3 regions of the Dickeya dadantii NCPPB 898 genome follow, and region 2 is predicted to be linked to each of the others. Evidence: predicted binding sites of a transcription regulator. Region 2 holds the regulator's gene; each other region holds the start of a gene.
What was found. Region 2 encodes PurR, which represses purine synthesis genes. Its sites were predicted from a motif close to CANGCAAACGTTTGCNTG; they were not measured.
Positions count from the first base shown of each region.

Region 1: a site for PurR is predicted at 5,135-5,152, ahead of DDA898_RS21485 (NCS2 family permease). Genes of this name have one in related genera too.
Region 3: a site for PurR is predicted at 5,690-5,707, ahead of serA (phosphoglycerate dehydrogenase). Genes of this name have one in related genera too.

Region 1 is NZ_CM001976.1:4,784,668-4,795,494, reverse strand. It holds gene pstA (phosphate ABC transporter permease PstA) at 1-21, shown strand, start outside; gene pstB (phosphate ABC transporter ATP-binding protein PstB) at 133-909, shown strand; gene phoU (phosphate signaling complex protein PhoU) at 923-1,654, shown strand; gene DDA898_RS21505 (ABC transporter substrate-binding protein) at 1,917-2,753, shown strand; gene DDA898_RS21500 (amino acid ABC transporter permease) at 2,857-3,600, shown strand; gene DDA898_RS21495 (amino acid ABC transporter permease) at 3,602-4,360, shown strand; gene yieH (6-phosphogluconate phosphatase) at 4,365-5,033, opposite strand; gene DDA898_RS21485 (NCS2 family permease) at 5,307-6,644, shown strand; gene DDA898_RS21480 (4'-phosphopantetheinyl transferase family protein) at 6,730-7,470, opposite strand; gene DDA898_RS21475 (4Fe-4S dicluster domain-containing protein) at 7,770-8,303, opposite strand; gene aegA (formate-dependent uric acid utilization protein AegA) at 8,300-10,303, opposite strand.
Region 2 is NZ_CM001976.1:2,827,626-2,838,452, forward strand. It holds gene anmK (anhydro-N-acetylmuramic acid kinase) at 1-815, opposite strand, end outside; gene DDA898_RS12885 (outer membrane lipoprotein) at 1,160-1,627, shown strand; gene slyA (transcriptional regulator SlyA) at 2,065-2,502, opposite strand; gene DDA898_RS22380 (DUF1289 domain-containing protein) at 2,677-2,916, opposite strand; gene gloA (lactoylglutathione lyase) at 3,181-3,588, shown strand; gene rnt (ribonuclease T) at 3,730-4,407, shown strand; gene DDA898_RS12905 (Grx4 family monothiol glutaredoxin) at 4,533-4,883, opposite strand; gene DDA898_RS12910 (C40 family peptidase) at 5,215-6,183, shown strand; gene cydH (cytochrome bd-I oxidase subunit CydH) at 6,365-6,454, opposite strand; gene purR (HTH-type transcriptional repressor PurR) at 6,841-7,866, shown strand; gene cfa (cyclopropane fatty acyl phospholipid synthase) at 8,285-9,445, shown strand; gene DDA898_RS12925 (riboflavin synthase) at 9,541-10,185, opposite strand; gene DDA898_RS12930 (MATE family efflux transporter) at 10,446-10,827, shown strand, end outside.
Region 3 is NZ_CM001976.1:4,133,888-4,144,714, forward strand. It holds gene DDA898_RS18530 (methyl-accepting chemotaxis protein) at 93-1,799, opposite strand; gene DDA898_RS18535 (LysR family transcriptional regulator) at 2,252-3,148, opposite strand; gene DDA898_RS18540 (zinc-binding alcohol dehydrogenase family protein) at 3,259-4,260, shown strand; gene serA (phosphoglycerate dehydrogenase) at 4,376-5,608, opposite strand; gene rpiA (ribose-5-phosphate isomerase RpiA) at 5,912-6,574, opposite strand; gene DDA898_RS18555 (LysR family transcriptional regulator ArgP) at 6,770-7,663, shown strand; gene DDA898_RS18560 (oxidative stress defense protein) at 7,693-8,421, opposite strand; gene DDA898_RS18565 (IclR family transcriptional regulator) at 8,555-9,391, opposite strand; gene mscS (small-conductance mechanosensitive channel MscS) at 9,511-10,395, opposite strand; gene fbaA (class II fructose-bisphosphate aldolase) at 10,487-10,827, opposite strand, start outside.

The DNA of each region.
Region 1 (10,827 bases), 2.0 Mb from region 2:
TTTGCCCCAAAAACACATTAATCGTCTATAAGAAAACACATTAACCGTCACCCAAAAGACAGATTAACAACGCAATATTAATGAATATCCGGGCGTCGCGCAGGCGGCGTTCGCCAGAAGAGAGAAGTCTTGATGAGTATGGTCACAGAGACATCCGCCAGCAAAATCCAGGTGCGCAACCTGAACTTCTATTACGGAAAATTTCATGCGCTGAAAAACATCACGCTGGATATCGCTAAAAACCAGGTGACGGCGTTTATCGGGCCGTCAGGGTGCGGCAAGTCCACCTTGCTGCGTACCCTGAATAAAATGTATCAGCTCTACCCGGAGCAACGCGCCGAAGGCGATATCCTGCTGGATGGCAACAATATCCTGACCGATAACCAGGATATCGCGCTGCTGCGTGCCAAAGTAGGGATGGTGTTCCAGAAGCCGACGCCGTTCCCGATGTCGATTTACGACAATATTGCCTTTGGGGTGAAGCTGTTCGAGAAACTGTCGCGTGCGGAAATGGACGAGCGCGTACAGTGGGCGCTGACCAAGGCGGCGCTGTGGCAGGAAACCAAGGACAAGCTGCACCAGAGCGGTTACAGCCTGTCCGGCGGTCAGCAGCAGCGTTTGTGCATCGCCCGCGGTATCGCCATTCGCCCGGATGTGCTGCTGCTGGATGAACCCTGCTCGGCGCTGGACCCGATTTCCACCGGCCGCATCGAAGAGCTGATTTCCGAATTAAAGAAAGACTATACCGTGGTGATCGTGACGCATAACATGCAACAGGCGGCGCGTTGTTCCGACCATACGGCGTTTATGTATCTGGGCGAGCTGATTGAGTTCAGCGATACCGATACCCTGTTTACCGCGCCACGGCAGAAACAGACCGAAGATTACATCACCGGTCGTTACGGTTGATTACGGGAGTATCATGGAAAATCTCAATCTGAACAAACATATTTCCGGTCAGTTTAATGCCGAGCTGGAAAGCATCCGCACCCAGGTGATGACCATGGGCGGGCTGGTGGAACAGCAACTGACCGACGCCATCACCGCCATGCATAACCAGGACGCGGAACTGGCGCAGCGCGTGATCGAAGGCGACGCCAAAGTAAACATGATGGAAGTGAGCATTGACGAGGCGTGCGTGCGCATCATCGCCAAACGCCAGCCTACCGCCAGCGATTTGCGTCTGGTGATGGCGATCATCAAGACCATTTCCGAGCTGGAGCGTATCGGCGATGTGGCGGACAAAATCTGCCGCACCGCGCTGGAGAAATTCTCCCATCAGCATCAGCCGCTGTTGGTAAGCCTGGAGTCAATGGGCAACCACACCGTACAGATGCTGCACGATGTGCTGGACGCTTTCGCCCGTATGGATCTGGATGAAGCCAAGCGCATCTACATGGAAGACAAGAAGGTGGATAAAGAGTACGAAGGCGTTGTGCGTCAGCTGATGACCCACATGATGGAAGACTCCCGCACCATTCCCAGCGTGCTGACCGCGTTGTTCTGCGCCCGTTCCATCGAACGTATCGGTGACCGTTGCCAGAACATTTGCGAGTTTATTTTCTACTTCGTTAAAGGCCAGGACTTCCGTCATCTGGGCGGCGACGCGCTGGAAAAAATGCTGGCGCAGAAAGACGCTGAAAAACCGGAATAAGTCTGGCTTATTGATTGCCGGCTTGCCGACGATGTTCTCAACGCCCCGCCCGTGCGGGGCGTTGTCGTTTGTGAGGCTGTAATGGTAACGCCGCATCGCACCCTGTCACCCGAGGTTGCCAGCGACCGGATATAACATAAGTTCATATTATGGGTGTTTATGTTATTTCCGACGCGCCGGGGCCGCTGTTAGCCTGCATTCATTGGATTAACGATCGTTTCAAAATCGTTTATGAACAGCGGCTTATAGGCGGATAATAAAGATGAAAAAATCTCTTTTGGCATTTTCCCTTCTGGCAGGACTAGTTTCTCTCGCAGGCAACGCGCAAGCCGACAAGCTGGATGACATCCAGAAAGCGGGCGTGGTGAAAGTGGCGGTGTTCGACAGCAATCCGCCGTTTGGCTATGTCGATCCGCAAAGCAAAAAGCTGGTGGGCTACGATGTGGACGTAGCGGAAGCCATCGGCAAGGCGCTGGGCGTCAAAGTAGAGCTGCGCGCCACCAATCCGGCCAACCGTATTCCGCTGCTGACCTCGAAGAAAGTCGATCTGATTGCGGCCAACTTCACCATTACCGATGAACGCGCCAAACAGGTCAATTTCAGCGTGCCTTATTTCGCCACCGGCCAGAAGTTCATCGCCCACAAAGGCGTGCTGAAAACGCCGGATGACATCAAGAATTTGCGCATTGGCGCCGACAAGGGCACCGTGCAGGAAATCACCCTGCGTGAGCACTACCCGACCGCCAAAGTGATTTCCTACGACGATACCCCGCTGGCGTTCACCGCGCTGCGTAACGGCAACGTGCAAGCCATCACCCAGGACGACGCCAAGCTGGTCGGGCTGCTGGGTAACCTGCCGGCGGCGCAGAAAGCCGACTTTGAAATTTCTCCGTTCAGCATCACCAAAGAGTATCAGGGCATCGGTATTCCGAAGGGCGAGGACCGCCTGACGCAGAAAGTGAATGACATCCTGCTGAATCTGGAAAAACAGGGCGACGTGGTGAAAATTTACAATCGCTGGTTCGGGCCGGAAACACCGTCTGCCCAGCCGCGCGGCGATTTCAAAATCGCGCCGCTGGATCAGCAACCCAAGGCTTGAGTACGCTGTCACAGTATTCTCAATCCGATAGTTGTTACCGTAGTTTCTTACTTGATGGTTGTGATTTGCCCCCGGACCGATCCCGGGGGCCTTCTTGTTTATGATGACTGATGAATCTATCCGACAATGGCTGACCGACTGGCTGCTGGCGCCTCAGTATCTGCAATGGCTGTGGCAAGGCTTTCAGGTCACGCTCGGTATCGCCGCCGCCACCGTGGTGTTGGCGACCGCGCTGGGTCTGGTGCTGGCGGCCGGCCGCGACAGCCGTACGCCGCTGCTGCGCTGGCTGGCTATCGCGTATTGCTCCTTGTTTCGCAACACCCCGCTGCTGGTGCAATTGTTCTTCTGGTACTTCGGCGCGGCGCAGTGGCTGCCCGCCGGGCTGATGCAGTGGCTCAACAGCTCGCACGTGATTCCGCTGCTTGGGCTGAACGGGCCGTCGTTTGAGTTTCTGGCCGGACTGTTTGGCCTGACGCTCTATTCCGCCGCCTTTATCGCGGAAGAGATTCGCGCCGGCATCGCCGGCGTGGCCCATGGTCAGAAGTACGCCGCCTGCGCGCTGGGGCTGACCGACTGGCAGGTGATGCGTTATGTGGTGTTGCCGCAGGCGCTGCGCATCGCGCTGCCGCCGTTGCTCGGTCAGTACATGAACGTGATTAAGAATTCATCGCTGGCGATGGCGATCGGCGTGGCGGAACTGTCCTATGCTTCCCGACAGGTGGAAACCGAAACGCTACGCACGTTTCAGGCGTTCGGGGTGGCGACGGTATTTTATATCGCGGCGATCGCCCTGCTGGAAGGCTGGGGACAGTGGCGTCAGCACCGGCAACCGCTAAAGGAGCACTGAAATGGATTTTTCGATCATCCGCGACAATTTTAGCTACCTGATGTGGGGCACGTTCCCGGAAGGTCCGTTGGGCGGCGCAGCGCTGACGCTGGCGCTCAGTTTGATGGCCGGGATCGCATCGGCGGTGTTGGGTACGGGGCTGGGGGTCGCGCTGGCGATGTATCGCGGCTGGGCTGGCGGACTGCTGGCGATGGTGCTGGGCTTTTTCCGCGCGATTCCGGTGATCATGCTGATTTTCTGGACCTACTTCCTGCTGCCGATGCTGTTTGGCGTCGATATCCCCGAAATCACTACCGTGGTGTGCGCGCTGGCGTTCATCGCCTCCGCCTATCTGGCGCACGGCGTGAAGGCCGGCATCGTGGCGATAGGCCGCGGTCAGTGGCAGGCGGGGATGTCGCTGGGGTTGGGACGCTGGCAGACGTTGTGGTACATCGTGTTGCCGCAGGCGCTGCGCATGATGGTGCCGTCGTTCATCAACCAGTGGATTTCGCTGATTAAAGATACCTCGCTGGCTTACATCGTCGGCGTTGGCGAACTGACTTTTTTGGCGACTCAGGTCAACAACCGCAGCATGGTCTATCCAACCGAAGTGTTCCTGTTCGTCGCGCTGGTCTATTTTATCTTTTGCCTGTTGCTGGACCTGCTGGCGCAGGGCGTCAGCAGGCGTTTTCGCGCCGGACCGAAACCCGCCCGGCGTCGGCTATTCGGTAGACGCAAACCGGTCAGTACGCCGGAATCGCTGTCGCACGAAGCCGGCTGAGCCGTCAGGCGGCGGTCAGCGCCCAGCCGCGGGCCTGCCACAGCGCCGGTAACTGCGCCATGTCGTGGAACATCGTCACCAATGGGTGATGGATCGGGGCGTTATGTTCGTCGGCGCAGTAGTAGAACACCGGTATGCCGGCGGCAATGCCGGCCTGCGTGCCGGAAACCGAATCTTCCACCAGAATGCAGTTTTCCACCGTCACTCCCATCTGCTGCGCGGCGTGATGCAGCAACGCCGGATCCGGTTTCCATTTGCCGATGTCGTAGCCGCTGTACAGGTGCTCGCCAAAGAACGGCAGCAGGCCGGTCAGCCCCAGTGAATGCTGCATTTTGCTGACCGGGCCGTTGGACACCACCGCGGCGGGCGCTTGCAGCGCCGTCAGTACGTCCCGCACTCCCGCGATCGGCTGTAACGAAAGGTCGAACAGTCGCGCCACTTCCTGGCGGAAATGGCGTTCCATCTGCTCCATTGAAACCGTCAGGCCGAAACGCTCGCTGATGCGTTCGATGATGTCGTAGAGCTTCATGCCTTTGAAGGTTTTGATGACCTCATCCAGCGGCAACTGCACGCCGTAAGGAATAAAGATATTGATGTAGGCCTGGCAGCAAATAACTTCGCTGTCCACCAGCGTGCCGTCGCAGTCGAAAAATACGCATTCAATCCGGGACATGGGCATTCCTTGTTGAGGGACGAAAATCCCCACTTTACCTGACTGACGGGATAATGCGATGTTTGTGAAAACAAGCGACTCGTCACCCCTTATCTCTGTGGCAGACAAACGTTTTCCCGTCGGGAAGTGAGGCGAAACCGCTGCGAACAGGCTGGAGATATAGAAAATTGTTATCGTCGGGAAAAAAAAGCCCGCCGGCGCGTTAACTGCTCCGCATTTTGGTATAGGATACCGGGCGATTATCTTTCCTTTCTTCTCTTTGGGTCATTTATCATGGATAAATCTCAGTCTGGTTCCGCTGCTGAGCAGGGGCTGCTGGATCGCGTGTTCAAACTGAAGCAGCACGGCACTACCGCTCGTACCGAGACTATTGCCGGGTTCACCACCTTCCTGACGATGGTGTATATCGTTTTTGTTAACCCGCAGATTCTGGGCGCCGCCGGGATGGACACCAAAGCGGTGTTTGTCACCACCTGTCTGATCGCCGCCTTTGGTAGTATTTTCATGGGCCTGCTGGCTAATCTGCCGGTGGCGCTGGCGCCGGCGATGGGTCTGAACGCGTTTTTCGCCTTTGTGGTGGTCGGCACCATGGGTTTGCCGTGGCAGGTGGCGATGGGCGCTATCTTCTGGGGCTCGGTCGGTTTCCTGCTGTTGACGATATTCCAGGTTCGTTACTGGATGATCGCCAATATTCCGCTCAGTCTGCGCTTGGGCATCGCCAGCGGCATCGGGCTGTTTATTGCTATGATCGGGCTGAAAAACGCCGGGATTATCGTGCCGAATCCGGAAACGCTGGTGTCGGTCGGCAAGCTGACCTCGCATAGCGTGCTGCTGGGCGCGTTGGGCTTTTTCATTATCGTGGTGCTGGCGTCCCGCAATATTCATGCGGCGGTGCTGATTTCCATCGCGGTAACCACGCTGCTGGGCGCGTTGCTGGGGGATGTGAAATTCGCAGGCGTGTTCTCCATGCCGCCGAGCGTCAGCAATGTGGTCGGTCAGGTGGATCTGGCCGGGTCGCTGAATCTGGGCCTGTCCGGGGTGATTTTCTCCTTCATGCTGGTGAACCTGTTTGACTCCTCCGGCACCCTGATTGGCGTGACCGACAAGGCCGGTCTGGTGGATGCCCGCGGCAAATTCCCGCAGATGAAGCAGGCGCTGTATGTGGATAGCATCAGCTCGGTGGCCGGTTCGTTCATCGGCACCTCATCCGTGACCGCGTATATCGAAAGCTCTTCCGGCGTTTCCATCGGCGGTCGTACCGGCCTGACGGCGGTGGTGGTGGGGATTTTATTCCTGCTGGTGATGTTCCTGTCTCCGCTGGCGGGCATGGTGCCGGCTTATGCGGCGGCGGGTGCGCTGATTTATGTCGGTGTGTTGATGACCGCCAGCCTGGCGCGCGTTAACTGGGATGACCTGACCGAATCCGTACCGGCGTTCGTGACCGCCGTGATGATGCCGTTCACCTTCTCTATTACTGAAGGCATCGCGTTGGGCTTCATTTCTTACGCGGTAATGAAAGCCGCGACCGGCCGCTGGCGTGATATCAGCCCGTGCGTCATCGCCGTGGCGGTGTTGTTCCTGCTGAAAATCGTGTTTATCGACGCCCATTGATCATCCGCGAGCCGGGGTTACCCGGCTCGCTACGGCTGACTTCTTTTTTTCCTGCGGTTGACCTACTTTTTTCGCGTTCCTGTCGCTACATCGCCAGCAGCGGTGAGGCGTTTTCCGTCGCGTGGCTGCTCAGTTTGATATAGCGCCGCGACTGACGCTGCTGTTGGACGATTTCGCCGGATTTCCGCATGCCGTAGGCCGAGGTGTAGTTCCACATCACCAGACGGTCGAGGCGAGGCGTATGGGCACAGGCCCAGGCCAGATAATCATCAATGTCGCTGATCACTTCCACATCCGGAATATGCCGCGACCGCAGACGGCCGGAGGCCGGATGCAGCTTCAGCGATTCCGGCCCGCCGGCGTTGAAACCGGGAATTTTCAGCACCGACTGACGAATAGTGCATAATTGGGTGGCGGCTTCCAGCGGATCAAGCTGGGCGTCGATCCAGGCTTTTTCCGCGTGGGTCTGCGTTTGCAGATGCGGCGGCGTTTCACGATTCCAGACGCGGACAATTTCCACGTCCATCCCCACTTTCCCTTCCTCGCTGAGCAGGATTGCGATGGTGTTTCCTGCGTAGCCGAGGCTGAAATCGGGCAGATGCGGATCAACAAAACAGGGTCTGCCATTCGGCGAAACCATTAGGGGCGGAAGAACTGGATAACCGAAGAAATAAAACATCATCTCTGCCAGCAGCGCGCGGCTTTTCAGATAACGCTCGCGGCGCTTCACTGAAAAACTGTGCGTGGATGAAATCAGATCATCCGATAACCGCTGCAGATCGGGTAACGCTTCCGTGCTTGCCCACCTGACGAAATGACAGGTCATATTCACTCCATGATGCCAACGAAAAAACCTGATAATTTTTAGTAGAATGACTGCTATGTGAAGTTGATTTCCGACGCAATGGTCAGACAAATATCTGTGCCAAAGAGGAACTGGCGGATAAATCGGCGATAATTATCCCTGCCCGAGCAGAATACTTCAAAAAGCACATTTTATTAAAACTGATTTTATTTTATTTGAAACAAAAATCGGGCTTACATCACATCATGTCAACAGGGCGCAGCGACACGGCCTGCGCCGCTTGCCCGTGAACGCGTCCTGGCATCACGGGCAATAAGGCATCAGCGCAAACGGATATCCGCGTGATGCCATGCGGAACGTTGCTGTTTTTCAAGAACCCGTTCGGTCATCGCCTGCGGCGTCACCAGCGTCAGCGCCGACGTTGGGCATACGCGTACACAGGACGGGCTGTCGGCGACGCCGATGCAAAGATCGCATTTATGGACTTCACTGCCTGATAGCGATGGGGCAGGCGTTTCATCATCGGATGGCCGCGTCACCACATTGATGGCGCCGAACGGGCAGGCGATTACGCAACTTTTGCAGCCAATACACCGCGACGAGATAACCTGAATGCTGTCTTGATGCTGCACCAGTGCATCGTGCGGGCAGACGCTGGCGCACGGTGCGTTTTCACACTGGTGGCACAACACAGGCGTGCTCACGTTAGCATTTTTAATTACTTTAAGGCGCGGAAAAAAATGCGATTTATGCAATTTTTGTTGGTTCCCGCCCGCGTGGGCGACGGCACAGGCGATTTCACAGGTGCGGCAGCCAATGCATTTGGCGGCATCCGCGATCACAAACTGATTCATGGCCGATTCTCCTGTTGAACCACCGCGTTGACCGGTAGCGACATGTCCTGGCTCTCCAGCCCCATAACCCGCAACATACCTTGTGCGGCCTTACGGCCATCGGCGATGGCGGTAACCACCAGATCGGCGCCACGTACCGCGTCCCCACCGGCGAACACCTGGGGATGGTTGGTCTGGCAAGGGAGCCGGTTGCCGGGTTGCGTGGTCGTGATGTGGCCCCAGCGATCCAGCGCGATATGAGCGTCCTGTAGCCATGGCATGCTGTGCGCCTGAAAACCGAACGCGGTGATCACCGCCTCTGCCGGCTGAACGAATTCGGAGCCGGGCACCGGTTTTGGCCGGCGGCGTCCGCTGGCGTCCGGTTCGCCCATTTCAGTACGGATCAGGCTGACGCCGCACACTTCTCCGTTATCATTCAGGCAGATCTTGAGCGGCTGTACGTTAAACAGAAATTCCACGCCTTCTTCACGGGAGTTTTTGACTTCCTTACGCGAGCCAGGCATGTTGGCTTCGTCACGACGATAGGCGCAGGTGACCGACGCGGCGCCCTGACGAATCGACGTGCGCAGGCAGTCCATGGCGGTATCGCCGCCGCCCAACACCAGCACTCGCTTACCCTGCATCGACACGTAAGGCTCATCAGGCAGTGCCGGCAATTCCATCACCCGCTTGGTATTGGCGATCAGAAACGGCAGTGCGTCGTACACGCCGGGAGCGTCTTCATTTTCCAGCCCGGCTTTCATCGAACGGTAGGTGCCGACGCCGAGGAATACGGTGTCAAACTCCGCCATCAACTGCGCCATGCCGATATCGGTTCCCACTTCGGTATTCAGACGAAACTCGATCCCCATGGCGCTGAAGATTTCCCGACGCCGGGTCAGCACTGACTTGTCCAGCTTGAAGGCCGGAATGCCGAATGTCAGCAGCCCGCCGATTTCAGGATGCCTGTCAAACACCACCGCCTGTACGCCGTGCCGCGCCAGCACATCGGCGCAGGCCAGCCCGGCCGGTCCGGCGCCGATGATGGCCGCCCGCTTGCCGGTGGGTTTGACCCGGCTCAGATCCGGCTGCCAGCCCATGCTCATCGCGGTATCGGTGATGTAGCGTTCGATGTTGCCTACGGTCACGGCGCCGTAGCCTTTGCCCAGCGTACAGGCGCCTTCGCATAGCCGATCCTGCGGGCAGACCCGGCCGCAAATCTCCGGCAGGCTGCTGGTGCGATGCGACAGTTCGACGGCGTCGAGAATGCGCCCTTCCTGCACCAGTTGCAGCAGTGCGGGAATGTTATTGTGCAGCGGGCAGGTCCATTCGCAGACGGCGTGCTGACCGCAGTGCAGGCAGCGGCTGGCCTGATCGAGGGTTTGTTCGGCGCTGAAGCCGTGATAGATCTCGCCAAACGTGGCCACCCGTTCTTCCAGCGGTTTTTTTACTGCATCCCGGCGCGGCCAGTTTTTACGCTTATCCAACGGGCGACAGGCTATCTCGGCAAAGGTAGGGATCGCGCGCATCGTGCCGGGTATGGCGGTTTGCGCCATCCGCAGCTGTTTTGTGCGGCGTTGTTCTTCTAGTGAGCGTTCACTTACGAGATGAAGCGCCTGAGTCGGGCAGGCTTCCACACAGGCCTGTCCTTCCGGACGACCAATGCAGAGGTCGCATTTGTGGGCGATGGCGCCCTGTGACTGGGTTTCGACGCTAATGGCGCCAAACGGGCACGCCAGCACGCAGGTTTTGCAGCCGATGCACTTTTCGGCGACCAGTTGAATGCCGTCCTGCTTTCTGACCAGCGCCTGGGTGGGGCACACTTTCGCGCAGGGGGAGTCTTCACAATGGCGGCAGGTCACCGCGGTATGCTGTTCTCCCTGATGAAACACCCTGATCCGGGGGTGAAAATCGTCCCTGTTTTCCGGATAACGCCCGTGATTATGGGAAATCACGCAGGCAATCTCGCAGGCATTACAGCCGATACAATCCTTCGCATTTGCGATAACAAACTGATTCATATCCTCTCCCGACATGTACAGCATGGGTGTGCGTATGACCCGCCGGTCATTTTCAGGCATGCCTTCATCAAATTAAGTAAGTGTGTGCTCACTTAATCAATGCGGGATGTCCGTTGCGATTACAGGCTGCGTTGCGCCGGAACTGCATGCCGGGCAGGCGAAAGATGACGAAACCAGCCTGAGCGGGTCACTCAGAAAGTGATTTTGGAAGGGGCCTGGTACCTGTCTCGTCAGGAGAAAAAATAACGATCCCCTCAGTTATTGGGGTTTATCCTAGCGACTAGAGTCGGCATGAATCTTGATATAGAACAGATAATATGGGGTAAAAATAACCAAAATTTTTCATGCAGTTATCAAAAAAGACAAAAATAGCCTGATATAGCAATACGTAGTGAAAGTTTTATTAATCGAAAAAGGATAGTGAGAATCTTTATGTTTTTTCAGGATATTTAATTTAGTTTTAGATGTGAAATATGTGGTTACTTATCTTAACGTTAAGCATAATAGTTCCCGCCGTTGGCTGG
Region 2 (10,827 bases):
GCCACCAGCGTGGCCTGCACATCTTCCGGCCGCAGGCGGGGAAAGACCGCCAGTTGTCTTTCCAGCCATGCCAGATTGAAATACTCGCGCCCGGTGCTCTTGGGCGCCGGCAACCCGAAATAGGGATCGGACAGCATGTGGCTCAACAACGCGTTGTCCACCTGACCGGTTAACGCCCAGGCGGCGTCTTTATCGTATGGCTGCGCCCGGTTACGCCACACCCAGGCATCCAGCAGCATATTGCCCGGCCCGGTGTCATAACCTTTTACCGGACGCCCCGGCACCAGCACCGAAATGTTGGCGATCCCGCCGATATTCAACACAATTCGCCGTTCCACCGGGTGCTGCAATAGCGCGTGATGAAACACCGGCACCAGCGGCGCCCCCTGCCCGCCCAACGCCATGTCGCGGCGGCGGAAATCGCCGACCGTGGTGATGCCGGTCACGGCGGCGATACGATTGCAATCGCCAATCTGCAGGGTGCAAGGCGCATCGCTGTCCGGTTCATGCCAGACCGTCTGCCCATGACAGCCAATCGCGGTAATCTCGCTCGCACTCAGCCCGGTCTGGCGCAACAGCGCCTGCACCGCTTCGGCGAACAGCGCCCCGAGCCGGGTATCCAGTCGCCCTAATTCGGAGAGCGTCACGGCCTGGCCTTGATTCATGCTCAGTATCGTCTGCCGAATCGCCGGTGGAAGCGGATGGCAATAGCTGGCTTGCTGTGCGACGGTATGCTCATCAATGGCGGCCAGCACCACGTCGACACCATCCAGACTGGTGCCGGACATCACACCAATATATCTTCCAGACCTCATTGGGTTACCTTTGTTTTGTAAAATGGCCGTCTGTCACGACATAGTCTCAAATGACCAGACGATGCAGGCACGTTGCCGGTATACTGGATGTAGATTTTGTCTTTTTTGTCAGACTGATGCCAGCGTAGGTAAAAAATCGCCACTTGACTCGGTTTTTCAGAAAAAAAGGACTTCACAGGGAACTTTATAACGCGTTTATTATCAATTTAGGCGCGCTATTCTATCCTTAACATCAATTGAAACAGTAGAATGGTGCGTTCGACCACACCATGATGTGACAATAGATAATTCGTCGGCTTAGGCTGCGCCCCCGACACAGACACAGCTATAACAGGAGTCTTTCTATGATGAAACGTTTTCTCGTGATCACTTTAGCAGGTATCACACTGGCTGGCTGCGCCAATACCAGCACCCTGTCAGGAGACGTTTACAGTGCATCCGAAGCCAAGCAGGTTCAGACTGTAACCTACGGCACCGTCGTCTCTACTCGTCCGGTACAGATTCAGGCCGGTGAAGACAGTAATGTCATCGGCACCCTCGGCGGCGCCGTGCTGGGCGGGCTGGTCGGTAATACCGTCGGCCGCGGTACGGGCCGTAATCTGGCGACAGCCGCAGGCGCGGTTGCCGGTGGCGTTGCCGGTAACAGCATTGAAGGCGCGGTCAACCGCGTTCAGGGCGTGGAGCTGGAAATCCGTAAAGACGACGGCAGCACCATCATGGTGGTGCAAAAACAGGGCGATACCAAATTCCACGCCGGACAACGTGTGGCTATGGCCAGCAACGGCCGTTCCATCACCGTCTCCCCGCGTTAAGATTCGATTATCAATCACCACCCTCCGGGTGGTGATTGTCTAATGTCATCAATTCGGCTCGATATATCCAGATAACCATCATTCACACTATATACTCGACATACTGAGTTGCAGGTGCGTTGGCTTTATTATCTGGCCCATCCCTAGGCCTCACCCTTTTAGAGCCGCGACAAGCCGCGTTCAACCATGTTCCCGACAGACCTGCTCCCACAGATCCATTCCCAACAGAGTTGTCGCTCTCCCCAGTCATTTACTTATGCAAAATTCTGAGGATTCGATCGGTTGCCGCGTTACAAAGTTCATAATGAACCTTGCCCTGAAGGGCCAACGTTGCGTTGTTCAAAACGCCAGCGTGTTGTCCTGCGACTCGAATTATTTGAGTAATATGTTGTCTGAAATTCGAATTCGCCCGCCAAGACATTTACTTTTTCTATTAATTAAGACTGACTCTCATGTAATGCCAAAATGTTTTTTTCCAGCCGGGAGATAATAGTGGCCAACTCATCCACTTCCGCCGGGGTAATACCATTTAATATTTCGCTGCGTGTCTGATCAATAACGTCATTAACAGCCTGAATGATAGGATCCGCCATATCCGTTAACAGAATACGTTTAGCGCGTCGATCATGGGCACAGATGTGCCGGGTAATTAACCCCTTATCTTCAAGTTGATCCAACGTACGCACCAGCGAAGGCTGTTCTATTCCTATCGCTTTGGCAAGCTGAATTTGGGACTGCCCCGGAGGCAGTTGGTGAATATTATGCAGTGTGACCCAGTGCGTCTGCGTGAGCTCCAGAGGCTTCAATCGATGATCAATCAAAGCGCGCCATACACGAACCAACCGGGCTAAATCAGAACCTAACGGCAATTCCATCACTTCTCCTTATAGTTAGCATACTAAGCAACTTCCCTGGATTGCAATCAACTCTGATTTAAAACGAAAGTCTAATAAAAAAATGTCTTATTGTTATCTATCTATTCTAGCAAATAATAATTAATTAAAAATGATCTTGAACTTAATTTATATCATTAAATATCACCCTGCCGATTAAAACAAGGCTGGTTGATCTGGCTCGGAGGACACTGAATTTTTTTCACTTCGCTGGGAACGTTTCATCCTTTGCCGGCACAAACGCAGCACATCCTGTTTTTGCGCATCACTCATTGTCCCCCAATTAAAACGCTCGCTGCGGCTGCGAAAACAACCACGACAGAAGCCCCGGTCATCCGCCTGGCAGATACCCCGGCAAGGGTTGGGAACAGGAAAAAGTTCGAGCTGCTCAGCCACAGGACCTCCTCATCTGACGTCTTTATTGAAACCTTGATTGCCGTCACTGGCAAGCTTTCCGTAACGTTACCGAGTAATTAACCGCCATCTTCCCGTTTATCTCACCCTTTTTTCAGCAAGCGAACCTGAAAAGCAGCGCCCGGCCACAGGTTTGGACTCCCCCCGGCAACGACGTTATACTCAGGCCCTGTTGTTTCAGGCGGTAACGGAATGCACCCGGTATCGCCCATGACGGTTAACCCACTGATCAAAATAGGGGTCATTATGCGTTTACTTCATACCATGCTACGCGTTGGCGACCTGCAGCGCGCTATCGATTTCTACACCAAGGTACTGGGCATGCGTCTGCTACGCACCAGCGACAATCCGGAATACAAATATTCTCTGGCATTTGTCGGCTATACCGAGGAAAGCGAAGGCGCCGTGATCGAACTGACCTACAACTGGGGCGTGGAAAGCTATGAACTGGGCACCGCCTTCGGTCATATCGCACTGGGTGTGGATGACGTAGCGGGTGCCTGTGAACGTATCCGTCAGGCCGGCGGCAAGGTTACCCGTGAAGCCGGCCCGGTCAAAGGCGGCTCCACCGTTATCGCTTTCGTTGAAGACCCTGACGGTTACAAAATCGAGCTGATCAAACGCTCGCAGGCCGGTCAGGGACTGGGCAATTAATCATCCCGCCTTTGCTGTTCAGGTGCCGACAGGCGCCTGTCTTTCGGGGGAACGGTTATCCGCCGTCATGTACGGCTGCTGCATCCCCCGCCGGAATTTGCCATAATGCGCACTGCATGTTACTGAAGAAATAAGAAACGAATGGCTGAGAAAAATAACCTGAACGCCCTGAACGCGCGTTTTCGTGGCTTTTACCCCGTTGTTATCGATGTCGAAACCGCCGGGTTCAACGCGAAAACCGATGCGCTGCTGGAAATTGCAGCCGTAACGCTGAAAATGGATGAAAGCGGTTGGTTACAGCCGGACGAAACCTTGCATTTTCACATCGAACCGTTTGAAGGCGCAATTCTGCGGCCCGAAGCGCTGGCCTTCAACGGCATCGACCCTGCCAACCCATTGCGTGGCGCGGTGAGCGAATATGAAGCGCTGCATGAAATCTTCAAAGCCGTGCGTAAGGGAATCAAAGATCAGAACTGCAATCGCGGCATCATCGTGGCCCATAACGCGACCTTCGACCACAGCTTTCTGATGGCGGCGGCAGAACGCTGCGGCCTGAAACGTAACCCATTCCACCCTTTCGCCACCTTTGACACCGCCGCGCTCAGCGGGCTGGTGCTGGGGCAGACGGTGCTGGCCAAAGCCTGTATTGCAGCGGAGATCCCGTTCGACGCCAGCCAGGCGCACTCAGCGCTCTATGACACCGAACAGACAGCGCAGCTGTTTTGTGAACTGGTCAATCGCTGGAAGCGCATGGGCGGCTGGCCGCTGGCCTCAGGAACCGATACCGAAACGCCGCTGGCCGTCGGCAGTGAAGGGTAAGCCGGCGCGAACACCGGTGGTCGTGCCAATACCCTGCGGCATCAAAGCATCATAATCGTAACGATTAAAACGATATCAGGCAGCGCCGGGCTGCCTGATGCCGGGCTGCCTGATAGAGAGAAGGATTACTGCTGTTCCGCCTGCTGGGAGCGGTATTTGTCGGCGGTTTCTTTAATCAGTTGCTGCAGTTCGCCACGCTGGTACATCTCAATCACGATGTCGCAGCCGCCGACCAATTCGCCATCCACCCACAGCTGCGGGAAAGTCGGCCAGTTGGCGTATTTGGGCAATTCGGCGCGGATATCCGGGTTTTGCAGAATATCCACATAGGCAAAACGCTCGCCACACGCCGACAACGCCTGGACCGCCTGGGCAGAAAAACCACAGCTCGGCAATTTGGGCGAGCCTTTCATGTACAGCAGAATCGGGTTTTCAGCGATCTGAAGCTGAATTTTTTCAAGTGTCGTTGTCGTCATTTTATTGCTTCCTCAAGGGCGTGATGAGCAGCCCGTCAACGGCTGTTCATATGACTCGCGGCATACCGTGCCGTGCCGCTTCTGTTGCTTTGTATTCTAACGATAGCGACGGCCACAAAAAAACGCTATCTTTTGTAGGGTTTTATCCAGCTGAGCGTCAGCCAGAACAAAACAGCACCGAATCGGCTGATAATTAAGCAGCAGGCATCGTTGTTAACGTTTTCTCACTATTTTGTAGTAACAATGCCTTATTCCCCACTTTTTTATCAGGTCATTTTCGGGAATACTGTAAAGATTGAACGATTGAGGACAACATTCGGTCAGAATTATCATGCGTTTATTTATTACGCTCTTTTTATTATTTTTCAGTAACCTGTTTTTTAACCTGGCACAGGCTAATCCACATAGCGCTGCGGTTTTTCCGCGCAAAACCGGCGTGGAAACGGCGAATAAAGCTATTGAGGAATCCAAAAAAAGCAAGGTTGCTAAAAATACCAAAAAGGGTGCGGCGCCCACTCATGACAAAAAGCCGGAAAAAACCGCCAAAACCGCGCCTGCCAAACCCACCGCCGCTCACGATAAAAACGTCAAACCGCACAACGATAAAAAACCGGTGACAACCACGACCTCAGCCCACGCAACCAGCAAGAAACCGACGCAGGAAAAAAGCGTGCAGGCTAAAACGCCAGCCGGCAAAACCACGAAAAAGGACGCTCCGGCACAGGCGAAGAGCAGTCACAAGACGCATGAAACCGTTATTGCCAAAACGGCAAATAAAAAAGGCAAACCTGCCGCCGTCGACGAAACCGCTACCCTATCACCACACGGCAAGAGCAAAAAAGGCAAGCAAGATAAAGCCTCGCTGACCATCAGCGCCGCTCACCAAAAGCGCTATCAGCATGCCAAACTGACCGCCATGAACAAGCTGATGAGCCAGATCGGCAAACCCTACCACTGGGGCGGTGCGACCCCCTACTCCGGTTTCGATTGCAGCGGGCTGGTGTATTACGCTTATAAAGATGTGGTGAAAATCACGATTCCGCGTACCGCCAATGAGATGTTCCATCTGCGCGACGCCGCGCCTATCAAGAAAAGCGAACTGGAAAGCGGCGACCTGGTGTTCTTTCGGATAACCAACCGCGGTGCTGCCGACCATGTAGGCGTCTATCTCGGCAATGGTCGTTTCATCCAGTCGCCGCGTTCCGGCGCTGATATCAAAATCAGCAAGCTGAGCGAAGACTACTGGCAGGATCATTACGTCGGCGCCCGTCGCGTGGTCACGCCGAAGACGATGCGTTAAACAATTACCATGCGTTAAACAATTACCATGCGTTAAAGCGCTTCCGCTGGAATGACGCTATCCAAATACGGCAAAAGGGGCATCGCGCCCCTTTTTATTTTTCGATAGCCGTTTTCTGGTACCTGCCGTTGACAGCGACGAATGTGTCGCTGACGATCCAGGCGCCGTTAGCGCCACGCCGTCAGTTCAGCACCGCGCTCAGACTAAAGATGATGATCACTGCCAGTGAAGCCACTGTGGTGAACAGCGACATTTTCAAATTAGTATCCATAGTATTCTCCTGTATGTGACCGATGATCGCCGTCATCCCGTCATGTCTGAATCAAACCCCGATCCCGGCAGGTGGGGAAACATCATAAAGCATAGGTGTATTATCACCCGAGCGGCGTCAAAAAACCGCTTTCTGCGTCACAGAGATAAAACGAATTGCCTCTTCCACTTTTGCTCTAAATCGGCCAAAATCCGCAGTTTACTGTATACACTGCGTTGGTCGAAGCGTCAGCCCTCCCCTCAAGCTACACACCTCGGCATGTCTCCTCCTGAAATGTTGCCTTGTTGTCCGGCAGGAGATGAATTCACGCAGGCAAACGATTAACAACATATTTACTGCTGTAACAGACAACCTACTGTAACAGATGAGTTCAGGAGTCACTTTAGATGGCAACGATCAAAGATGTGGCAAAACGCGCGGGCGTTTCGACCACAACCGTATCACACGTGATCAATAAAACACGTTTCGTCGCCGAAGAGACCAAGGCTGCGGTGCGCGCGGCCATCGATGAATTGCATTATTCGCCGAGTGCAGTGGCCCGCAGCCTGAAAGTCAACCACACCAAATCCATCGGCCTGCTGGCGACATCCAGCGAGGCGCCCTATTTCGCCGAAATCATCGAAGCGGTGGAAAACAGCTGCTACGCCAGAGGCTACACGCTGATCCTGTGCAACTCCCATAATAATCAGGACAAACAGCGCGCCTACCTTTCCATGCTGGCGCAAAAACGAGTCGACGGCCTGTTGGTGATGTGCGCCGAATATCCGCCGGAACTGCTGTCCATGCTGGAGGATTACCGCCATATCCCGATGGTGGTGATGGACTGGGGCGAAGCCCACAGCGATTTTACCGATACCATCATCGATAACGCCTTTGCCGGCGGCTATATGGCCGGACGTTACCTGATTGAGCGCGGCCACCGCGACATCGGCGCCATTCCCGGTTCTCAGGGGCGCAATACCGGCAGCGGGCGTTACCTGGGGTTCCTGAAAGCGTTGAAAGAAGCCGACATTCCGCTACGGGAAGAATGGGTGGTTCAGGGCGACTTCGAACCGGAATCCGGCTACAAAGCGATGCACCAGATTCTGGCCCAGAAACAGCGGCCGACGGCGGTATTCTGCGGCGGCGACATCATGGCGATGGGCGCCATTTGCGCCGCCGACGAGCTGGGGCTGCGCGTACCGCAGGATATTTCGGTGATCGGTTATGACAATGTTCGTCACTCCCGGTATTTTACCCCGGCGCTGACCACCATTCACCAGCCCAAGGAGCGGCTGGGGCAGGCGGCGTTTTCCATGTTGCTCGACCGCATTACCAGCAAACGTGAGGAAGCCCAGACCATCGAAGTGCATCCGACCCTGATCGAACGCCGCTCCGTCGCCGACGGCCCGTTCCTCGATTACCGTCGTTAAAATTCAGACGATTCTGTTATATCTCGGTTTGGCTCTTCAATCAGGCGGCATCCCGCGCCACACATGGCGACGACGCGTGCTATCGCAGCTGAACACATGACTTAACGTGCTGCTTTAACCCAACGAATTCTTGTCGTCGGGTTAAAGCAGTCATACACTCCTCACTGTCTTTAACGACAATAATTATGAGCAGACGATGCTTTCGGCATCACGCATCGCCTTCGTTTCTATACGGTCTGTTGACCGCCGCATCTTTTTCTTACGGCCAGGGATAGACGCCTTTCGTACCGCTTTTCTCTTATTTCCTCTGGGACATCCAAGGGCTGACGATGGATTGAGTCCACCGAATGCCCTCTGTGGGTACATTTGTCTAATGTGTTCCTTGCACAGGTATTTTCCGGCAAGGTAGGGAGAAGTTATGAGTTTATCTTATGTGGAGGAGCTGGATGCAGCTAACCTATCCTGGTTCCGGATTGTCAATGAAATGCTATCGGCTGCCGACATCGTCATTAACGGTTCACGCCCGTTTGATATTCAGGTCAAAAATCCCGGTATGTACAAACGCATACTACGTGAAGGCTCGCTAGGATTGGGCGAAAGTTATATGGATGGCTGGTGGGAATGTGAACGGCTGGACATATTTTTCCACCGCGTGTTAAGTGCCGGACTGGAAAAACGGCTTCCTCACAGTTGGCAAGATACGCTACGGATCCTGATGGCACGGCTGACCAACCGGCAGTCTCGCCGCCGGGCCCGGCTCGTGGTCAAGGAGCACTACGACCTCGGTAATGATCTTTTCACCATGATGCTCGACCCCTACATGCAATACACTTGCGGTTACTGGAAACAGGCCGAAACGCTGGAACAGGCGCAGCAAGACAAGCTGCGCCTGATTTGCGAAAAGCTGCAGTTGCGTCGCGGCATGACTCTGCTGGATCTCGGCTGTGGCTGGGGCGGGCTGGCGGAATTTGCCGCCCGCCATTACGGCGTCAGCGTCACCGGCGTTACCATATCCCGCGAACAGCAGACGCTGGCACAGCAGCGCTGTCAGGATCTGGATGTCACTATTCTGCTGCAGGACTATCGCGATATGAACGATATGAACTGGCAGTTCGATCGTATCACTGCTGTTGGCCTACTTGAGCATGTCGGCCCGAAAAATTACGATACCCTTTTCCAGATAGTGAGAAAAAACCTCAAATCCACCAGCCTGTTTCTGTTGCATACCATCGGATCGAACAACGCCAGACTAAATGTAGACGCCTGGATCGACAAGTACATCTTCCCCAACGGCTGCGTGGCTTCAATAAAGCATATCGCCCAGGCCAGCGAACCCTATCTGGTGATGGAAGACTGGCACAATTTCGGCGCAGACTATGATCGTACGCTAATGGCCTGGTATGATCGTTTCCAGCAACACTGGCCAACGTTGTCAGAACGTTACTCCGATCGCTTCCATAGGATGTTCTGCTACTACCTCAACGCCTGTGCCGGCGCGTTTCGCGCACGTGATCTCCAACTCTGGCAAATAGTATTCAGTGTGGGCGGTGTAGAGGGCGGCTTGCGAGTCCCCAGATAATCCTGGCCCCCGGCGAATCCACATCCCGATAGCAAAAAACCGGCAGCCAGGCTGCCGGTTTTCATGATGGGAGAACGTGCCAGGGAAGAAAGTGCTTATTCGCCCTGCTCCGCCTGTGCAGCAGCCTGCTGCGCCTGACGCGCCAGGACGCGCTCGACTGTATCGATGATGGCCTGGGTTTGCGGGTCGATTTCGATATTGATGCGATCGCCCAGCCGTTTCTGACCCAGCGTCGTGCGCTGGAGCGTTTCCGGAATCAGATGCACGCAAAAACGGCTGCGGGTCACCTCCCCCACCGTCAGACTGATGCCGTCAATGCCGATGAAGCCTTTGTGCAGCACATATTTCATCTGCGATTCATCAGACAACCGGAACCAGATCTGGTGATTATTTTCCGACGTCAGGATTTTGACGATCTCCGCCGTACACATAATATGGCCGGACATCACATGCCCGCCGATTTCATCGCCATATTTAGCGGCGCGCTCCACATTAACCCGATCGCCGACGTTGACTGCACCCAGATTAGTCAGTCGCAGCGTCTCCTTGATCAGGTCAAAACTCACCCGGTCGCCATCGATTTGGGTGACGGTCAGGCAGCAGCCGTTGTGCGCGACGGAAGCTCCAGTTTCCAGCCCCGGCAACAGTTCGGTGGGCAGTTGAACGACATGAGTGCGAAAATTGGGTTTTTCATCAATCGACACGACGGTCGCCGTGCCCTGAACAATACCGGTAAACATGGTGCTGGTCTTGCCTCCTGATCAGTAATAAACGTGAACGCGGCGAGTCTGCGCTCGGGAGAGACAACGTTCACTAATGTCTGGCAGTTTGCACCATATCCTCAGGAAAACCAAACGGGATCACTCTTGGTCAGCCGGCCATTGGTTTACCGTTGGCAAATCGTTACAATGCTTCATCTTTTTTTGCATAAATAAAGGATGATTGCCTTTCTCTCTTGTATTAGAGGTCTCTCTCCATCCTGCTTTAGGAAGGTGTTTTCGTGCAGAAGTACTTATCAGAAGCCCGCCATTTGCTGGCGCTGGCTATTCCGGTCATCATCGCGCAAGTGTCGCAAACCTCAATGGGTGTGGTGGATACCATCATGGCAGGCTCCTACAGCGCCACCGATATGGCGGCGGTGGCGGTGGGCACGTCCATCTGGCTGCCGGCGATCCTGTTCGGTCACGGTTTGCTGATGGCGCTGACGCCGGTAGTGGCTAACCTCAACGGCTCCGGACGCCGCGACCGCATCGCGCATCAGACTCAGCAGGCGTTTTTGCTGGCGGCGGCTATCTCCATCCTGACCATGGTCGTGCTCTATCAGGGGAAATACGTCATTAACCTGATGCACGACGGTGCGCCGGAACTGGCCGACAAGGCAG
Region 3 (10,827 bases), 1.3 Mb from region 2:
AGGTGGTAATCCTTTTTCATGCGATCGCATTTTATCCAATCAGATGTGTGACCTGATCCACCACACCCCACCTCCACCACACATCACCGCAATCAGAACGTTTCCCAGTTCTGGTCGTTACGGCTTACTCTGCCTGCGCCAATAGCGGCTACCGCCGGGACCGGCTGTGCGGTCGGCCGGGATGGCAGCGAGACGCGAACCGGCTCACTGTCCCTGCGGTGGCTCAGCTTGAAGACCGCCACCGCCTGGGTCAAACGTTCAGCCTGTGATTCCAGCGAGACGGCGGCGGCCGAAGCCTCCTGCACCAGCGCGGCGTTCTGCTGGGTTGTCCCTTCCATCTCCAGCACGGCCTGATTCACCTGACCGATGCCCCGGCTTTGCTCATCAGAGGCGGAAGCGATTTCCCCCATGATATCCGTCACGCTGACCACCGCTTTCACAATCTCTTCCATCGTATTCCCGGCTTTGGCTACCAGTTCCGAACCGGTATCCACCAGCCTGCCGGATTCGCCAATCAGCGATTCGATTTCTTTCGCCGCCTGCGCGCTACGTTGCGCCAGACTGCGTACTTCTCCGGCAACCACCGCGAAACCCCGGCCCTGCTCGCCAGCACGGGCAGCCTCTACGGCGGCGTTCAGTGCCAGAATATTAGTCTGGAAAGCGATACTATTGATAACACTGGTGATTTCAGAGATTTTCCTCGAGCTGGACGAAATATCTCCCATGGTTTTCACCACATCCTGAACGATATTACCGCCCTGCTCCGCCTTGCCGGAGGCATTGCGCGCCAGCTGGCTGGCATGATTGGCGTTATCCGAGTTCTGTTTCACCGTGGAGGTCAGTTCCTCCATGCTGGCCGCCGTCTGCTCCAGCGCTGCCGCTTGTTGTTCAGTGCGGGAAGAAAGATCGACGTTGCCGGCGCTGATTTCGGAAGCGCCCTGATAAATAGAGTCCGCGCCTTCACGAACCACGGTCACGGTGTTGGTCAACGACTCCTGCATGTGCTGCAGGTTTTGGCCCAGAATACCGATTTCGTTACGCCCCATATTTTCAGCGGGCTGCGTCAGGTCGCCCTGCGCAATTTTCTGGATGCGGGTAATCAGTACATTGACCGGCACCAGAATCGCCCGGCGGATTACCAGATAAGTCAACGCCGCCAGCAGAATCGACAGAATAAACGACGCGCCCATCAGGATATTTCCCAGACGAGCATTATCAGAGGCCAGCGCATTAATACTGTTCGCATGTTCCGTCAGGTATTTCACTTCCTTTCGTACCTGCATGGCGTAATTGGTATCCAGCTGGCGCGCCAGCGTGGTTTCCAGTTCAATAGTGCTTTCGAATTCGCCGTTACGCACAAACTCCACCATCGGCACCATCACTTTATCCCGATAGGCGGTGTAGTTGGCGGTCAGCTCGGCATCCAGCGCCTTCTCTTCATCCGACTTATCAGTACGGGCCATATAATCATCAAAGCGCTTCTGGGAGCTTTTGATGCGTTCCATGCCTTCATTGAAAGCCTGACTGTAGGAATCCTTATCACCAATACGTGATGACGCCACCGCCTGCACCAGCAGTTGGCGGGAAACGCGGAAATTGTCCATGCTGCTGCTGACCCCGGCACGGATCTCAGACACCAGATTAGCCCGGCCCAGAGAGGCATTACTCTGTTTGAGAAAATAACTGGCAGTACCAATTGAGAGAGCAAATAGAATCAGAATAATGGTTAACAGCGTGATAAAGAGTGTCACAAGACGAATGTTGTTTATAGAAGAGATATTCCCTTTTTGTTCTGCCATTCCGATTTCTCACTTTCACTACAAGATGCTGATCACTTCCACCGCGTCAGCAGCAGAAGCACGTATAGCTTTGCGCCATTCACTATTTCCTGACAAACACCGAACACTGCACATCAGTTCCCATAAAGACAACAGACGTCACACTGGAGCAGGAAAACAAAACAACATTTTATTTTAATTGCATTGTTGTTTCTTTAAAAAAGAAAAACCGTGATGACTGTAGCATGCTCTACGGATAAGTGGTCAACAGAAACGGTCAGGTTCCTTTTTCCGGCTGAGTCATCCATAAGTAGCAGGGATATAAACCGAAAAAACCGCGTTTGCCGCCAGAAAACACAAGGTTTGAAATCATTAAGGTTGAAACCATTAAGGTAAACAATAACGTTCTCTGGCAGGACGGCGTGTAATAACGCGCGATCGGATCTTCGGTTCCGTGGAGAACGAGATATCACTTAACGAAAAGAATAATCACGCAATGCCTCAAAACTCAGAGCAAAATCAATAAAGCAGTTAAGGGCGGGTGAATTCAGTTTGCGTCCGGGATAAATCAGATAGAGATCGTTGCTATCCGCCCGCCATCCGGGCAGCAAGCAGACCAGCTCGCCGCTGTCCAGTTGTTCGCGGCACAGGAACGCCGGCAACAGCGTAATGCCGCCGCCGGCCAGCGCGCAGGCTCGGGCATACAGCAAATTATCGGTAATATGCGATTGCGGTAGCCGCCAGAGGAAATATTCCGCTTCATGATGAAACCCCCACTCCGGCCAGGCTCGATGCGCAATACAGCGGTGCGACTGCAATTCACGCGGGTGTGCGATCGGCTCGGAACCCGCCAGATACCCAGCCGAAGCGACCAGATAATGCGGCACCTGCCCCAGCGAACGGCCAATCAGGGAAGAATCCTGCGGCTTGCCGGTGCGCAGCGCGGCGTCAAACCCTTCGTCCACCAAATCGATGACCCGATCGGCAACAACGACATCCAGCGAAACCGCCGGAAAGCGCAACTGAAACTCCGCGGTCAGGCGCGCCAGCAGGGTGGCCCCCAACCCGGCCGGACTGGTGATCCGCAAACGCCCACTGGGATTATCGCGCAAGTGCTGCATCGCCATCTCGGCGCGTTCACTGGCTTGCCGCATCTCCCGGCAATGCACCAGATAACGTTCGCCGGCAAAGGTCAGATTGAGCTTGCGAGTGGTGCGGTTAAACAGCCGTAGCCCCAACGACTGCTCCAGTTGACTGATGCGCAGGCTGAGGCTCGACTTGGCTATGCCCGCCTGTCTGGCGGCTTCGGTAAAACTGCCGCATTCCGCCACCAGCGCGAACAGCGCCATATCCTGTAATTGTTTGAACATGATTGTTCTTCATAGTCGAACACTTCGTTAGTAATTGTCCATCTTATCAGCACTATCGACAGGTTCTACACTGTTATGCAGTCCAACACGTAACAATGGAAAAACTCATCATGACAGTAAAAGCGATAGCCGTTGACCCCAAACAACCCGAGAACTTCATAGAAATCACCGCCGAATTACCACACCCCGGCGAACACGACCTGTTGGTGGCCGTAAAAGCGGTATCGGTTAACCCGGTCGACACTAAAGTTCATGCCGGGTTGCGTCGGGACGGCCTGCAACATCCGCGCATTCTTGGCTGGGACGCCAGCGGCGTCGTTATCAAAACCGGTTCAGCGGTGAGCGGTTTCAAAGCGGGGGACGAAATCTGGTATGCAGGCGATATCACGCGCCCCGGCAGCAACAGCACGCACCAACTGATCGATGCGCGTATCGCCGCGCATAAACCTGCCACGCTGAACTGGGCTGAAGCAGCCGCGCTGCCGCTGACGGCCCTGACCGCTTGGGAAGGATTATTCGAGCATCTGAACATCCAGCACGCGGCTAAAGGCAAAACGCTGCTGATTATCGGCGGCGCCGGCGGCGTCGGCTCGCTAGCCATTTCTTTGGCGGCACAGCGCAGCGAGGCGACGATCATCGCTACCGCTTCCCGTCCCGACTCCGCGCAATGGTGTCGTGATCGAGGCGCTCATCTGGTGGTGGATTACCGCCATCTGGAGGATGAATTGAAAAAGCAGAACATTGAGCAGGTCGATTATATTTTCTGCCTGAATGATACCGACGGCCACTGGGATGCCATCAGTCGGTTAATCGCACCGCTGGGACACATTTGCACCATCGTGGAAAACACCCGGCCGCTGGACCAGAACCAACTCAAGCTAAAAAGCGCTGCGCTACACTGGGAATTCATGTTTACCCGCAGCATGTTCACTACGCCGGACATCGCGCGTCAGGGCGAAATCCTGCGTGAGGTGGCGCAACGGGTGGATAGCGGCGAATTGCAGGGCACCCTCAGCCAAACGTTGAACGGGCTGACCACCACCACACTGAAACAAGCGCACGATGCCGTACTGGCCGGTCATATGCGCGGCAAAGTGGTGATCACGCTGTAGTTAAAACAACATGAAATAAACCAACATAAAATAAACCGGCATAAAAAAAGCCAGCCCGGTGGGCTGGCTTCCTCATTAAGCCGAATTATCGGTTACAACCGGCTTGCCCCCATACTCAGTACAACAAACGAGCGCGAATGGTGCCGGGGATGGATTTCATCAGTTGCAGCGCGGTGTCGGCGCCGTCGGTTTCCACATCAATCACCACATAACCGATTTCCGGGCTGGTCTGCAGGTACTGCGCCGCGATGTTGATGCCCTGCTCGGCAAAAATGTGGTTAATCTGCGTCATGATACCCGGACGGTTTTCATGGATGTGCAGCAGACGGCTGGCGCGGTCGCTGTGCGTCGGCAACGACACTTCCGGGAAGTTGACGGCAGACAGTGTGGAACCATTGTCGGAATACTTCACCAGTTTACCGGCCACTTCATCACCGATGTTCTCCTGCGCTTCTTCAGTAGAACCGCCGATATGCGGCGTCAGGAGCACGTTATCGAACTCGCACAGCGGCGACAGGAACGGATCGCTATTGGTCGCCGGCTCCTGCGGGAACACGTCGATAGCTGCGCCGGAGAGGTGCTTGCTGGCAAGCGCATTGCTCAGCGCCGGAATGTCCACCACGGTGCCGCGCGACGCGTTGATCAGGATAGAACCCGGCTTCATCAGCGCCAGTTCGTCGGCGCCGATCATATTCTGGGTACTGTCGGTTTCCGGCACATGCAGGCTGACCACATCGCTCATGTTCAGCAGGTCGGATAAATGACGTACCTGTTGGGCGTTGCCCAGCGGCAATTTGCTTTCGATATCGTAGAAATAGACGTGCATCCCCAGGCTTTCGGCCAGAATACCCAGTTGGGTACCGATGTGACCGTAACCAATGATGCCCAGTTTCTTGCCGCGCGCTTCAAAGCAGCCAACCGCCTGCTTGTGCCAGATACCACGGTGAGCTTTGGCGTTGGCGGTCGGAATGCCGCGCAGCAGCAGCAGCAACTCGCCGATCACCAATTCGGCCACGGAACGGGTATTGGAAAAAGGCGCGTTGAAGACTGGGACACCGCGCTTGGTCGCTGCCGACAGTTCAACCTGATTGGTACCGATGCAGAAACAGCCGACGGCCACCAGTTTCTCGGCGGCGGCGAAAATCTCTTCCGTCAGATGCGTGCGCGATCGAATTCCCACAAAGTGCGCATCACGAATCGATGCTTTCAGCGCTTCCGGGTCAAGCGCCCCCTTATGGTATTCAATATTGGTATAACCTGCGGCGCGCAGATTCTCCAGCGCGTTCGGGTGTACACCCTCCAGCAGCAGAAACTTAATCTTGTCTTTTTCCAGTGATACCTTTGCCATTTCCCGACCTTATTTTCAGACTTCAGATATAACGGTTTGCAAACCGGTCTCTGCAAACATAACAAAAAATACGCAAGCGGCAATACAAACGATTGCCTGCCCGTTTTTTCGCGCCACCTCACCCGAAGGGTTTCACGACAAAAAATACTGCCAACCACCAGCAGGACCACACAGGGATGATGCGAAATAAGAAAAACTGATATTAAGTACCAAAAATGAGCCGTTAACCCTAGCCGGATTTTTTAGATAAAAAAATCCGGCCGCCGTTAGCGTCACCGGATACGGGCAAGAAACAACAACGATTTATTTCAGGCGAACCGTTTTCACCCCGTCGGACGTGCCCACCAGCGCGACGTCCGCGCCGCGATTAGCGAACAACCCCACCGTCACCACGCCGGCAAGACCATTGATACGATTTTCCATCGCCACCGCATCGGACAGATCCATGTTGTGCACATCCAGAATGATATTGCCGTTGTCGGTAACCACACCGTCACGATATACCGGCTGCCCGCCCAGCTTGACCAGCTCACGGGCCACGTAGGCGCGCGCCATCGGAATCACTTCCACCGGCAGCGGGAAACGCCCCAGCACATCCACCTGTTTGGACGCATCGACAATACACACGAACTGACGGGCGATCGCCGCTACGATTTTTTCCCGGGTCAGCGCCGCGCCGCCGCCTTTGATCATCTGCATGTGCGGGTTGATTTCATCCGCGCCATCCACGTAGACATCGAGCACATCCACGTCATTGCAGTCAAAGACCGGAATTCCCAGGCTTTTGAGCCTGGCGGTAGAGGCGTCCGAACTGGAGACGGCGCCTTCGATCTGATGCTTGACTGAAGCCAGCGCATCAATAAAGTGGGCGGCGGTAGAGCCGGTCCCCACGCCAACAATAGTACCGGGGCGAACATAGTCGAGTGCGGCCCAGCCAACGGCTTTTTTCAGTTCATCCTGCGTCATGGTGTGCTTGTGCCTGTAGCTACGAAAACGTGTGCGTATTATAGGGCATGGCATGCTCAAAAGCAGAGGGTTGTGCCCTGACCGCGGCAATATTTCAGCCTCCGCGCGCCGAGTCAGGCGATTTTTTTCGGCGGTGCATCACAAAAATGTGGCATATTGCCGAAATGGTTTTTACGCAAAGGAATCTTCACCTTCATGAAACGCCCGGACTATCGCACCCTTCAGGCGCTGGACGCCGTGATCCGTGAGCGAGGCTTTGAACGCGCCGCACAAAAACTCTGTATTACGCAGTCCGCCGTCTCGCAACGTATCAAACAGCTGGAGAATCTGTTCGGTCAGCCGCTGCTGGTGAGAACGATTCCGCCGCGTCCGACCGAGCAAGGGCAGAAGCTGCTGGCGCTGCTGCATCAGGTGGAATTACTGGAAGAAGAGTGGCTGGGCAACGAAAACAGCAGTGAAACGCCGCTGCTGCTGTCGCTGGCGGTCAACGCCGACAGCCTGGCGACCTGGCTGCTGCCCGCGCTGCAACCGGTGCTGGTGGATTCGCCGATCCGGCTGAATCTGCAGGTGGAAGATGAAACCCGCACCCAGGAACGCCTGCGTCGGGGCGAAGTGGTGGGCGCGGTGAGTATTCAGCCTCAGCCGTTGCCAAGCTGTCTGGTGGATAAGCTGGGCGCGCTGGACTATCTGTTCGTCGCGTCGCCGGGATTCGCCAACCGTTACTTCCCGAACGGCGTGACCCGCTCCGCGTTGCTGCGTGCGCCGGTGGTGGCGTTCGACCATCTGGATGACATGCATCAGGCGTTTTTGCAGCAGAACTTCGACCTGCCGCCCGGCAGCGTACCCTGCCACATCGTTAACTCGTCCGAAGCCTTCGTACAGCTGGCTCGGCAGGGTACCACCTGCTGTATGATCCCTCATTTGCAAATCGAAAGAGAACTGGCCAACGGCGAGCTGATCGACCTGACGCCGGGGCTGTTCCAGCGCCGCATGCTGTACTGGCATCGTTTCGCGCCGGAAAGCCGGATGATGCGGCAGGTCACTGACGCTCTGCTCACGCACGGGCATCAGGTTCTGCGCCAGTCCTGACGTTAAAAACCGCGCCCGTTCAGTCTGTTTCAGGGCGCGCGTTGCAGTTCAAACACCACATCCACCTGATCGTCAAAGTGAATGGTCTGTTGTTCGTAGGTCTGAGAGACCTCGCTTTGCGCCACCATATCGGCGGTTTTGAACATGCGGGCAACCGGCACGGGTTGATAGTTGGCGACGTGATAGCGGATGCTGTAGACAGGCCCCAGCGCGGCGTTAAATCCGCTAGCCAGCGACTGCGCCTGCTGCGTCGCCTGCTCTATCGCCTTTTTGCGCGCCTGCTCGCGGTAGACGTCCGGATTGGATACCCCCAGTTCCACCGCCCGAATCTCGTTAAGACCGGACTTGAGCGCGCCGTCCAGCAATTCGTTGAGTTTGTCCAGTTGGCGTAATGTCACCTCCACCTGACGAATCGCCCGGTAGCCTTTCAGCACCGAACCGCCGTTTTTCAGGTAGTCGTACTCCGGCTGCGTGCGCAGGTTGGCGGCATTAATGTCTTTCTTGTCGATACCGCTTTTATCAAGAAAAGCAAAGTATTGCGCGACCCGTTCATCCACCTGCTTTTTGGCGTCGGCCACATCCTTGGATGAAACGCTGACTTCTATCGCCAGCCGGGCGATATCCGGCGTTGCATCGACGCTGGCGGCGCCGGACGTCACGATGTGCGGCCCGCTGGGTAATTCATTGCCGGCCTGAACCGTCATCGACGACAGACCAATACCAAGCAAGGTGGTCAGTGCCAGAACTTTCAGCTTCACGTTATCCCCTTTGCGTGTGAGTGAATGACAAAGCCTACCCCGGGCAGGCTTCATTCAATATAGGCGAATGTCCGAATACCGGTTCGTGTTCCAATACCGGTTAAGTATGGCGTAACCGGATGAAGACCGGCGCTTATGCAGACGGCGTGAATCCCAGTTCGTGGGAAATGTTCCGGGCGGTTTCCTGCAACGGCGCGACCAACGCGTCAATGCCGATCTGCTGTAAACGCGCCATCGACAGCGAAATGGAAACGGCATAAACCACCCGGTGCTGGATATCAAACACCGGGGCGGAAATGCAGGAAACGCCCAGTTCATTCTCTTCCCGATCCATTGCCAGACCCTGACGGCGAATCTCCGCCAGTTCCCGCTCCATGCTTGCCAGTTCGATGATGGTATTGTCGGTCAGGGGACGAATGTCGTCCCGGTGGGTATGCCAGTATTCGGCCGGGTAATCTTCTGCGCCATAGGCCATGAAAATCTTGCCCATCGCCGAACTGTGCAAAGACATATGCTGGCCGATATACGCACGGGTACGCATCATACCGGTGGTGGGTTCCAGCTTGTAAATCAGGATCGCGTGGTCGTCTTCACGCGTTGAAAAATTAACGGTTTCACCCACCGTCAGGTTGAGTTCTTCAAGGTGCGGCGCCGCCACATGCAACACATTCAGCGACGAGAGCGCCTTCTGGCCGATAGCGATGAACTTGGTGGTCAGGCGATAGCTGCCCGGCTGTCGCGCCGGCGCGACATAGCCGCACCCGGCCAGCCCTTGCAACAAACGGTGGACAGTGCTTTTGTTCATGCCGGACAACTCGGCAATCCGCGCCAGCGGGCACCCATTAGGGTAATCACTCAGTATTTCGATCAACTGTAAACCGCGAAACAGGCTTTGACTCCCCAGCGGCTTTTCCGCCTTTCCCTCGTCATCAATGCTACGTTCATTTATCACGTCTGATCTTCCTCTCATTACGCCCGCCAGGACATCAAACTCTGACGGGACGAGGACCATCATGAAACAGCATTTTATGTGATGCAATAGAGGAAACCGCCTCCGCGCCGCCATAGACGCCGACCGGAGACATGTTATTACAGCGTAGGCGCGCTCTGAGAGCCGGTCTGCGCAGAGGAAGCGCCATGATGCAGGTGCACGTCCATCTGCGGGTAAGGAATGCCGATACGGTGCTCATCCAGCGCCCGTTTGAAGCTTTCCAGCAGATCCCAGTACACCGCCGCCGCATCGCCGTTGCTGGTCCAGACCCGAACCACGAAATTGAGCGAGGAGGCGCCCATTTCATTCAAACGAATGGTGACGCCCTTATCCTGCTGGATGCGCGTATCCGCCGCTACAATGTCTCCCAGCACGGTTTTCACCACATCGATATCCGCGTCATACGCCACGCCGACAATAATTTCGGTACGGCGATCCGGTTCACGGGAGCTATTGATGATGTTGCCGGCGATAATCTTGCCATTCGGCACCACAATCACCTTGCCGTCGGCCGTCAGCAGCGTGGTGGAAAAAATCTGCACCTGCGTCACCGTACCGGCGACGCCACCCAGATCCACCGACTCGCCGGTACGAAACGGCCGGAACACCACCAGCAGCACCCCGGCGGCAAAGTTCGACAGTGAGCCTTGCAACGCCAGACCAACCGCCAGGCCGGCGGCGCCCAATACGGCGATGACCGACGCAGTCTGTACCCCGACCCGGCTTAACGCCGCGATCAGCGTGAAAGCAATAATGCCGTAGCGCACCAGTGCGGACAGAAAATCCGCCACCGTGACGTCGATACCGCGAGCCACCATCAGCCGGCTCATCGTGTTCGACATAATGCGGGCGACAACCATCCCGACGCACAGGATCACCAGCGAGGCGACGATATTCACCCCGTACTGCAACAAGATATGTTGGTTATTCACCAGCCATGACTGCAGACGACCCATGCTTTCGGCTACGTTGAGTTCTTCCATCTGTTCGCTCCTGTTAGCGTTATTCGCGTTATCTGTGCGCAGATAAAATTAAGGCTCCCGCAGGAGCCTTCGTCAAACCATACTGAGAAAATTACAGTACGTCGATCGCGTTCAGTTCTTTAAACGCTTTTTCCAGACGAGCTACCATGCTCGCCTGACCGGCACGCAGCCAGACACGCGGGTCATAGTATTTCTTGTTCGGCTTGTCGCTGCCTTCCGGGTTGCCCAGTTGGCCCTGCAGATAGCCTTCGTTTTTCTTGTAGTAGTTCAGGATGCCTTCCCAGGTCGCCCACTGGGTGTCGGTGTCGATGTTCATCTTCACCACGCCGTAGCTGACCGCTTCAGCGATTTCTTCCGCAGAAGAACCGGAACCGCCGTGGAACACGAAGTCCAGGCTGTTGTGCGGCAGGTTGAATTTCTTGGACACGAATT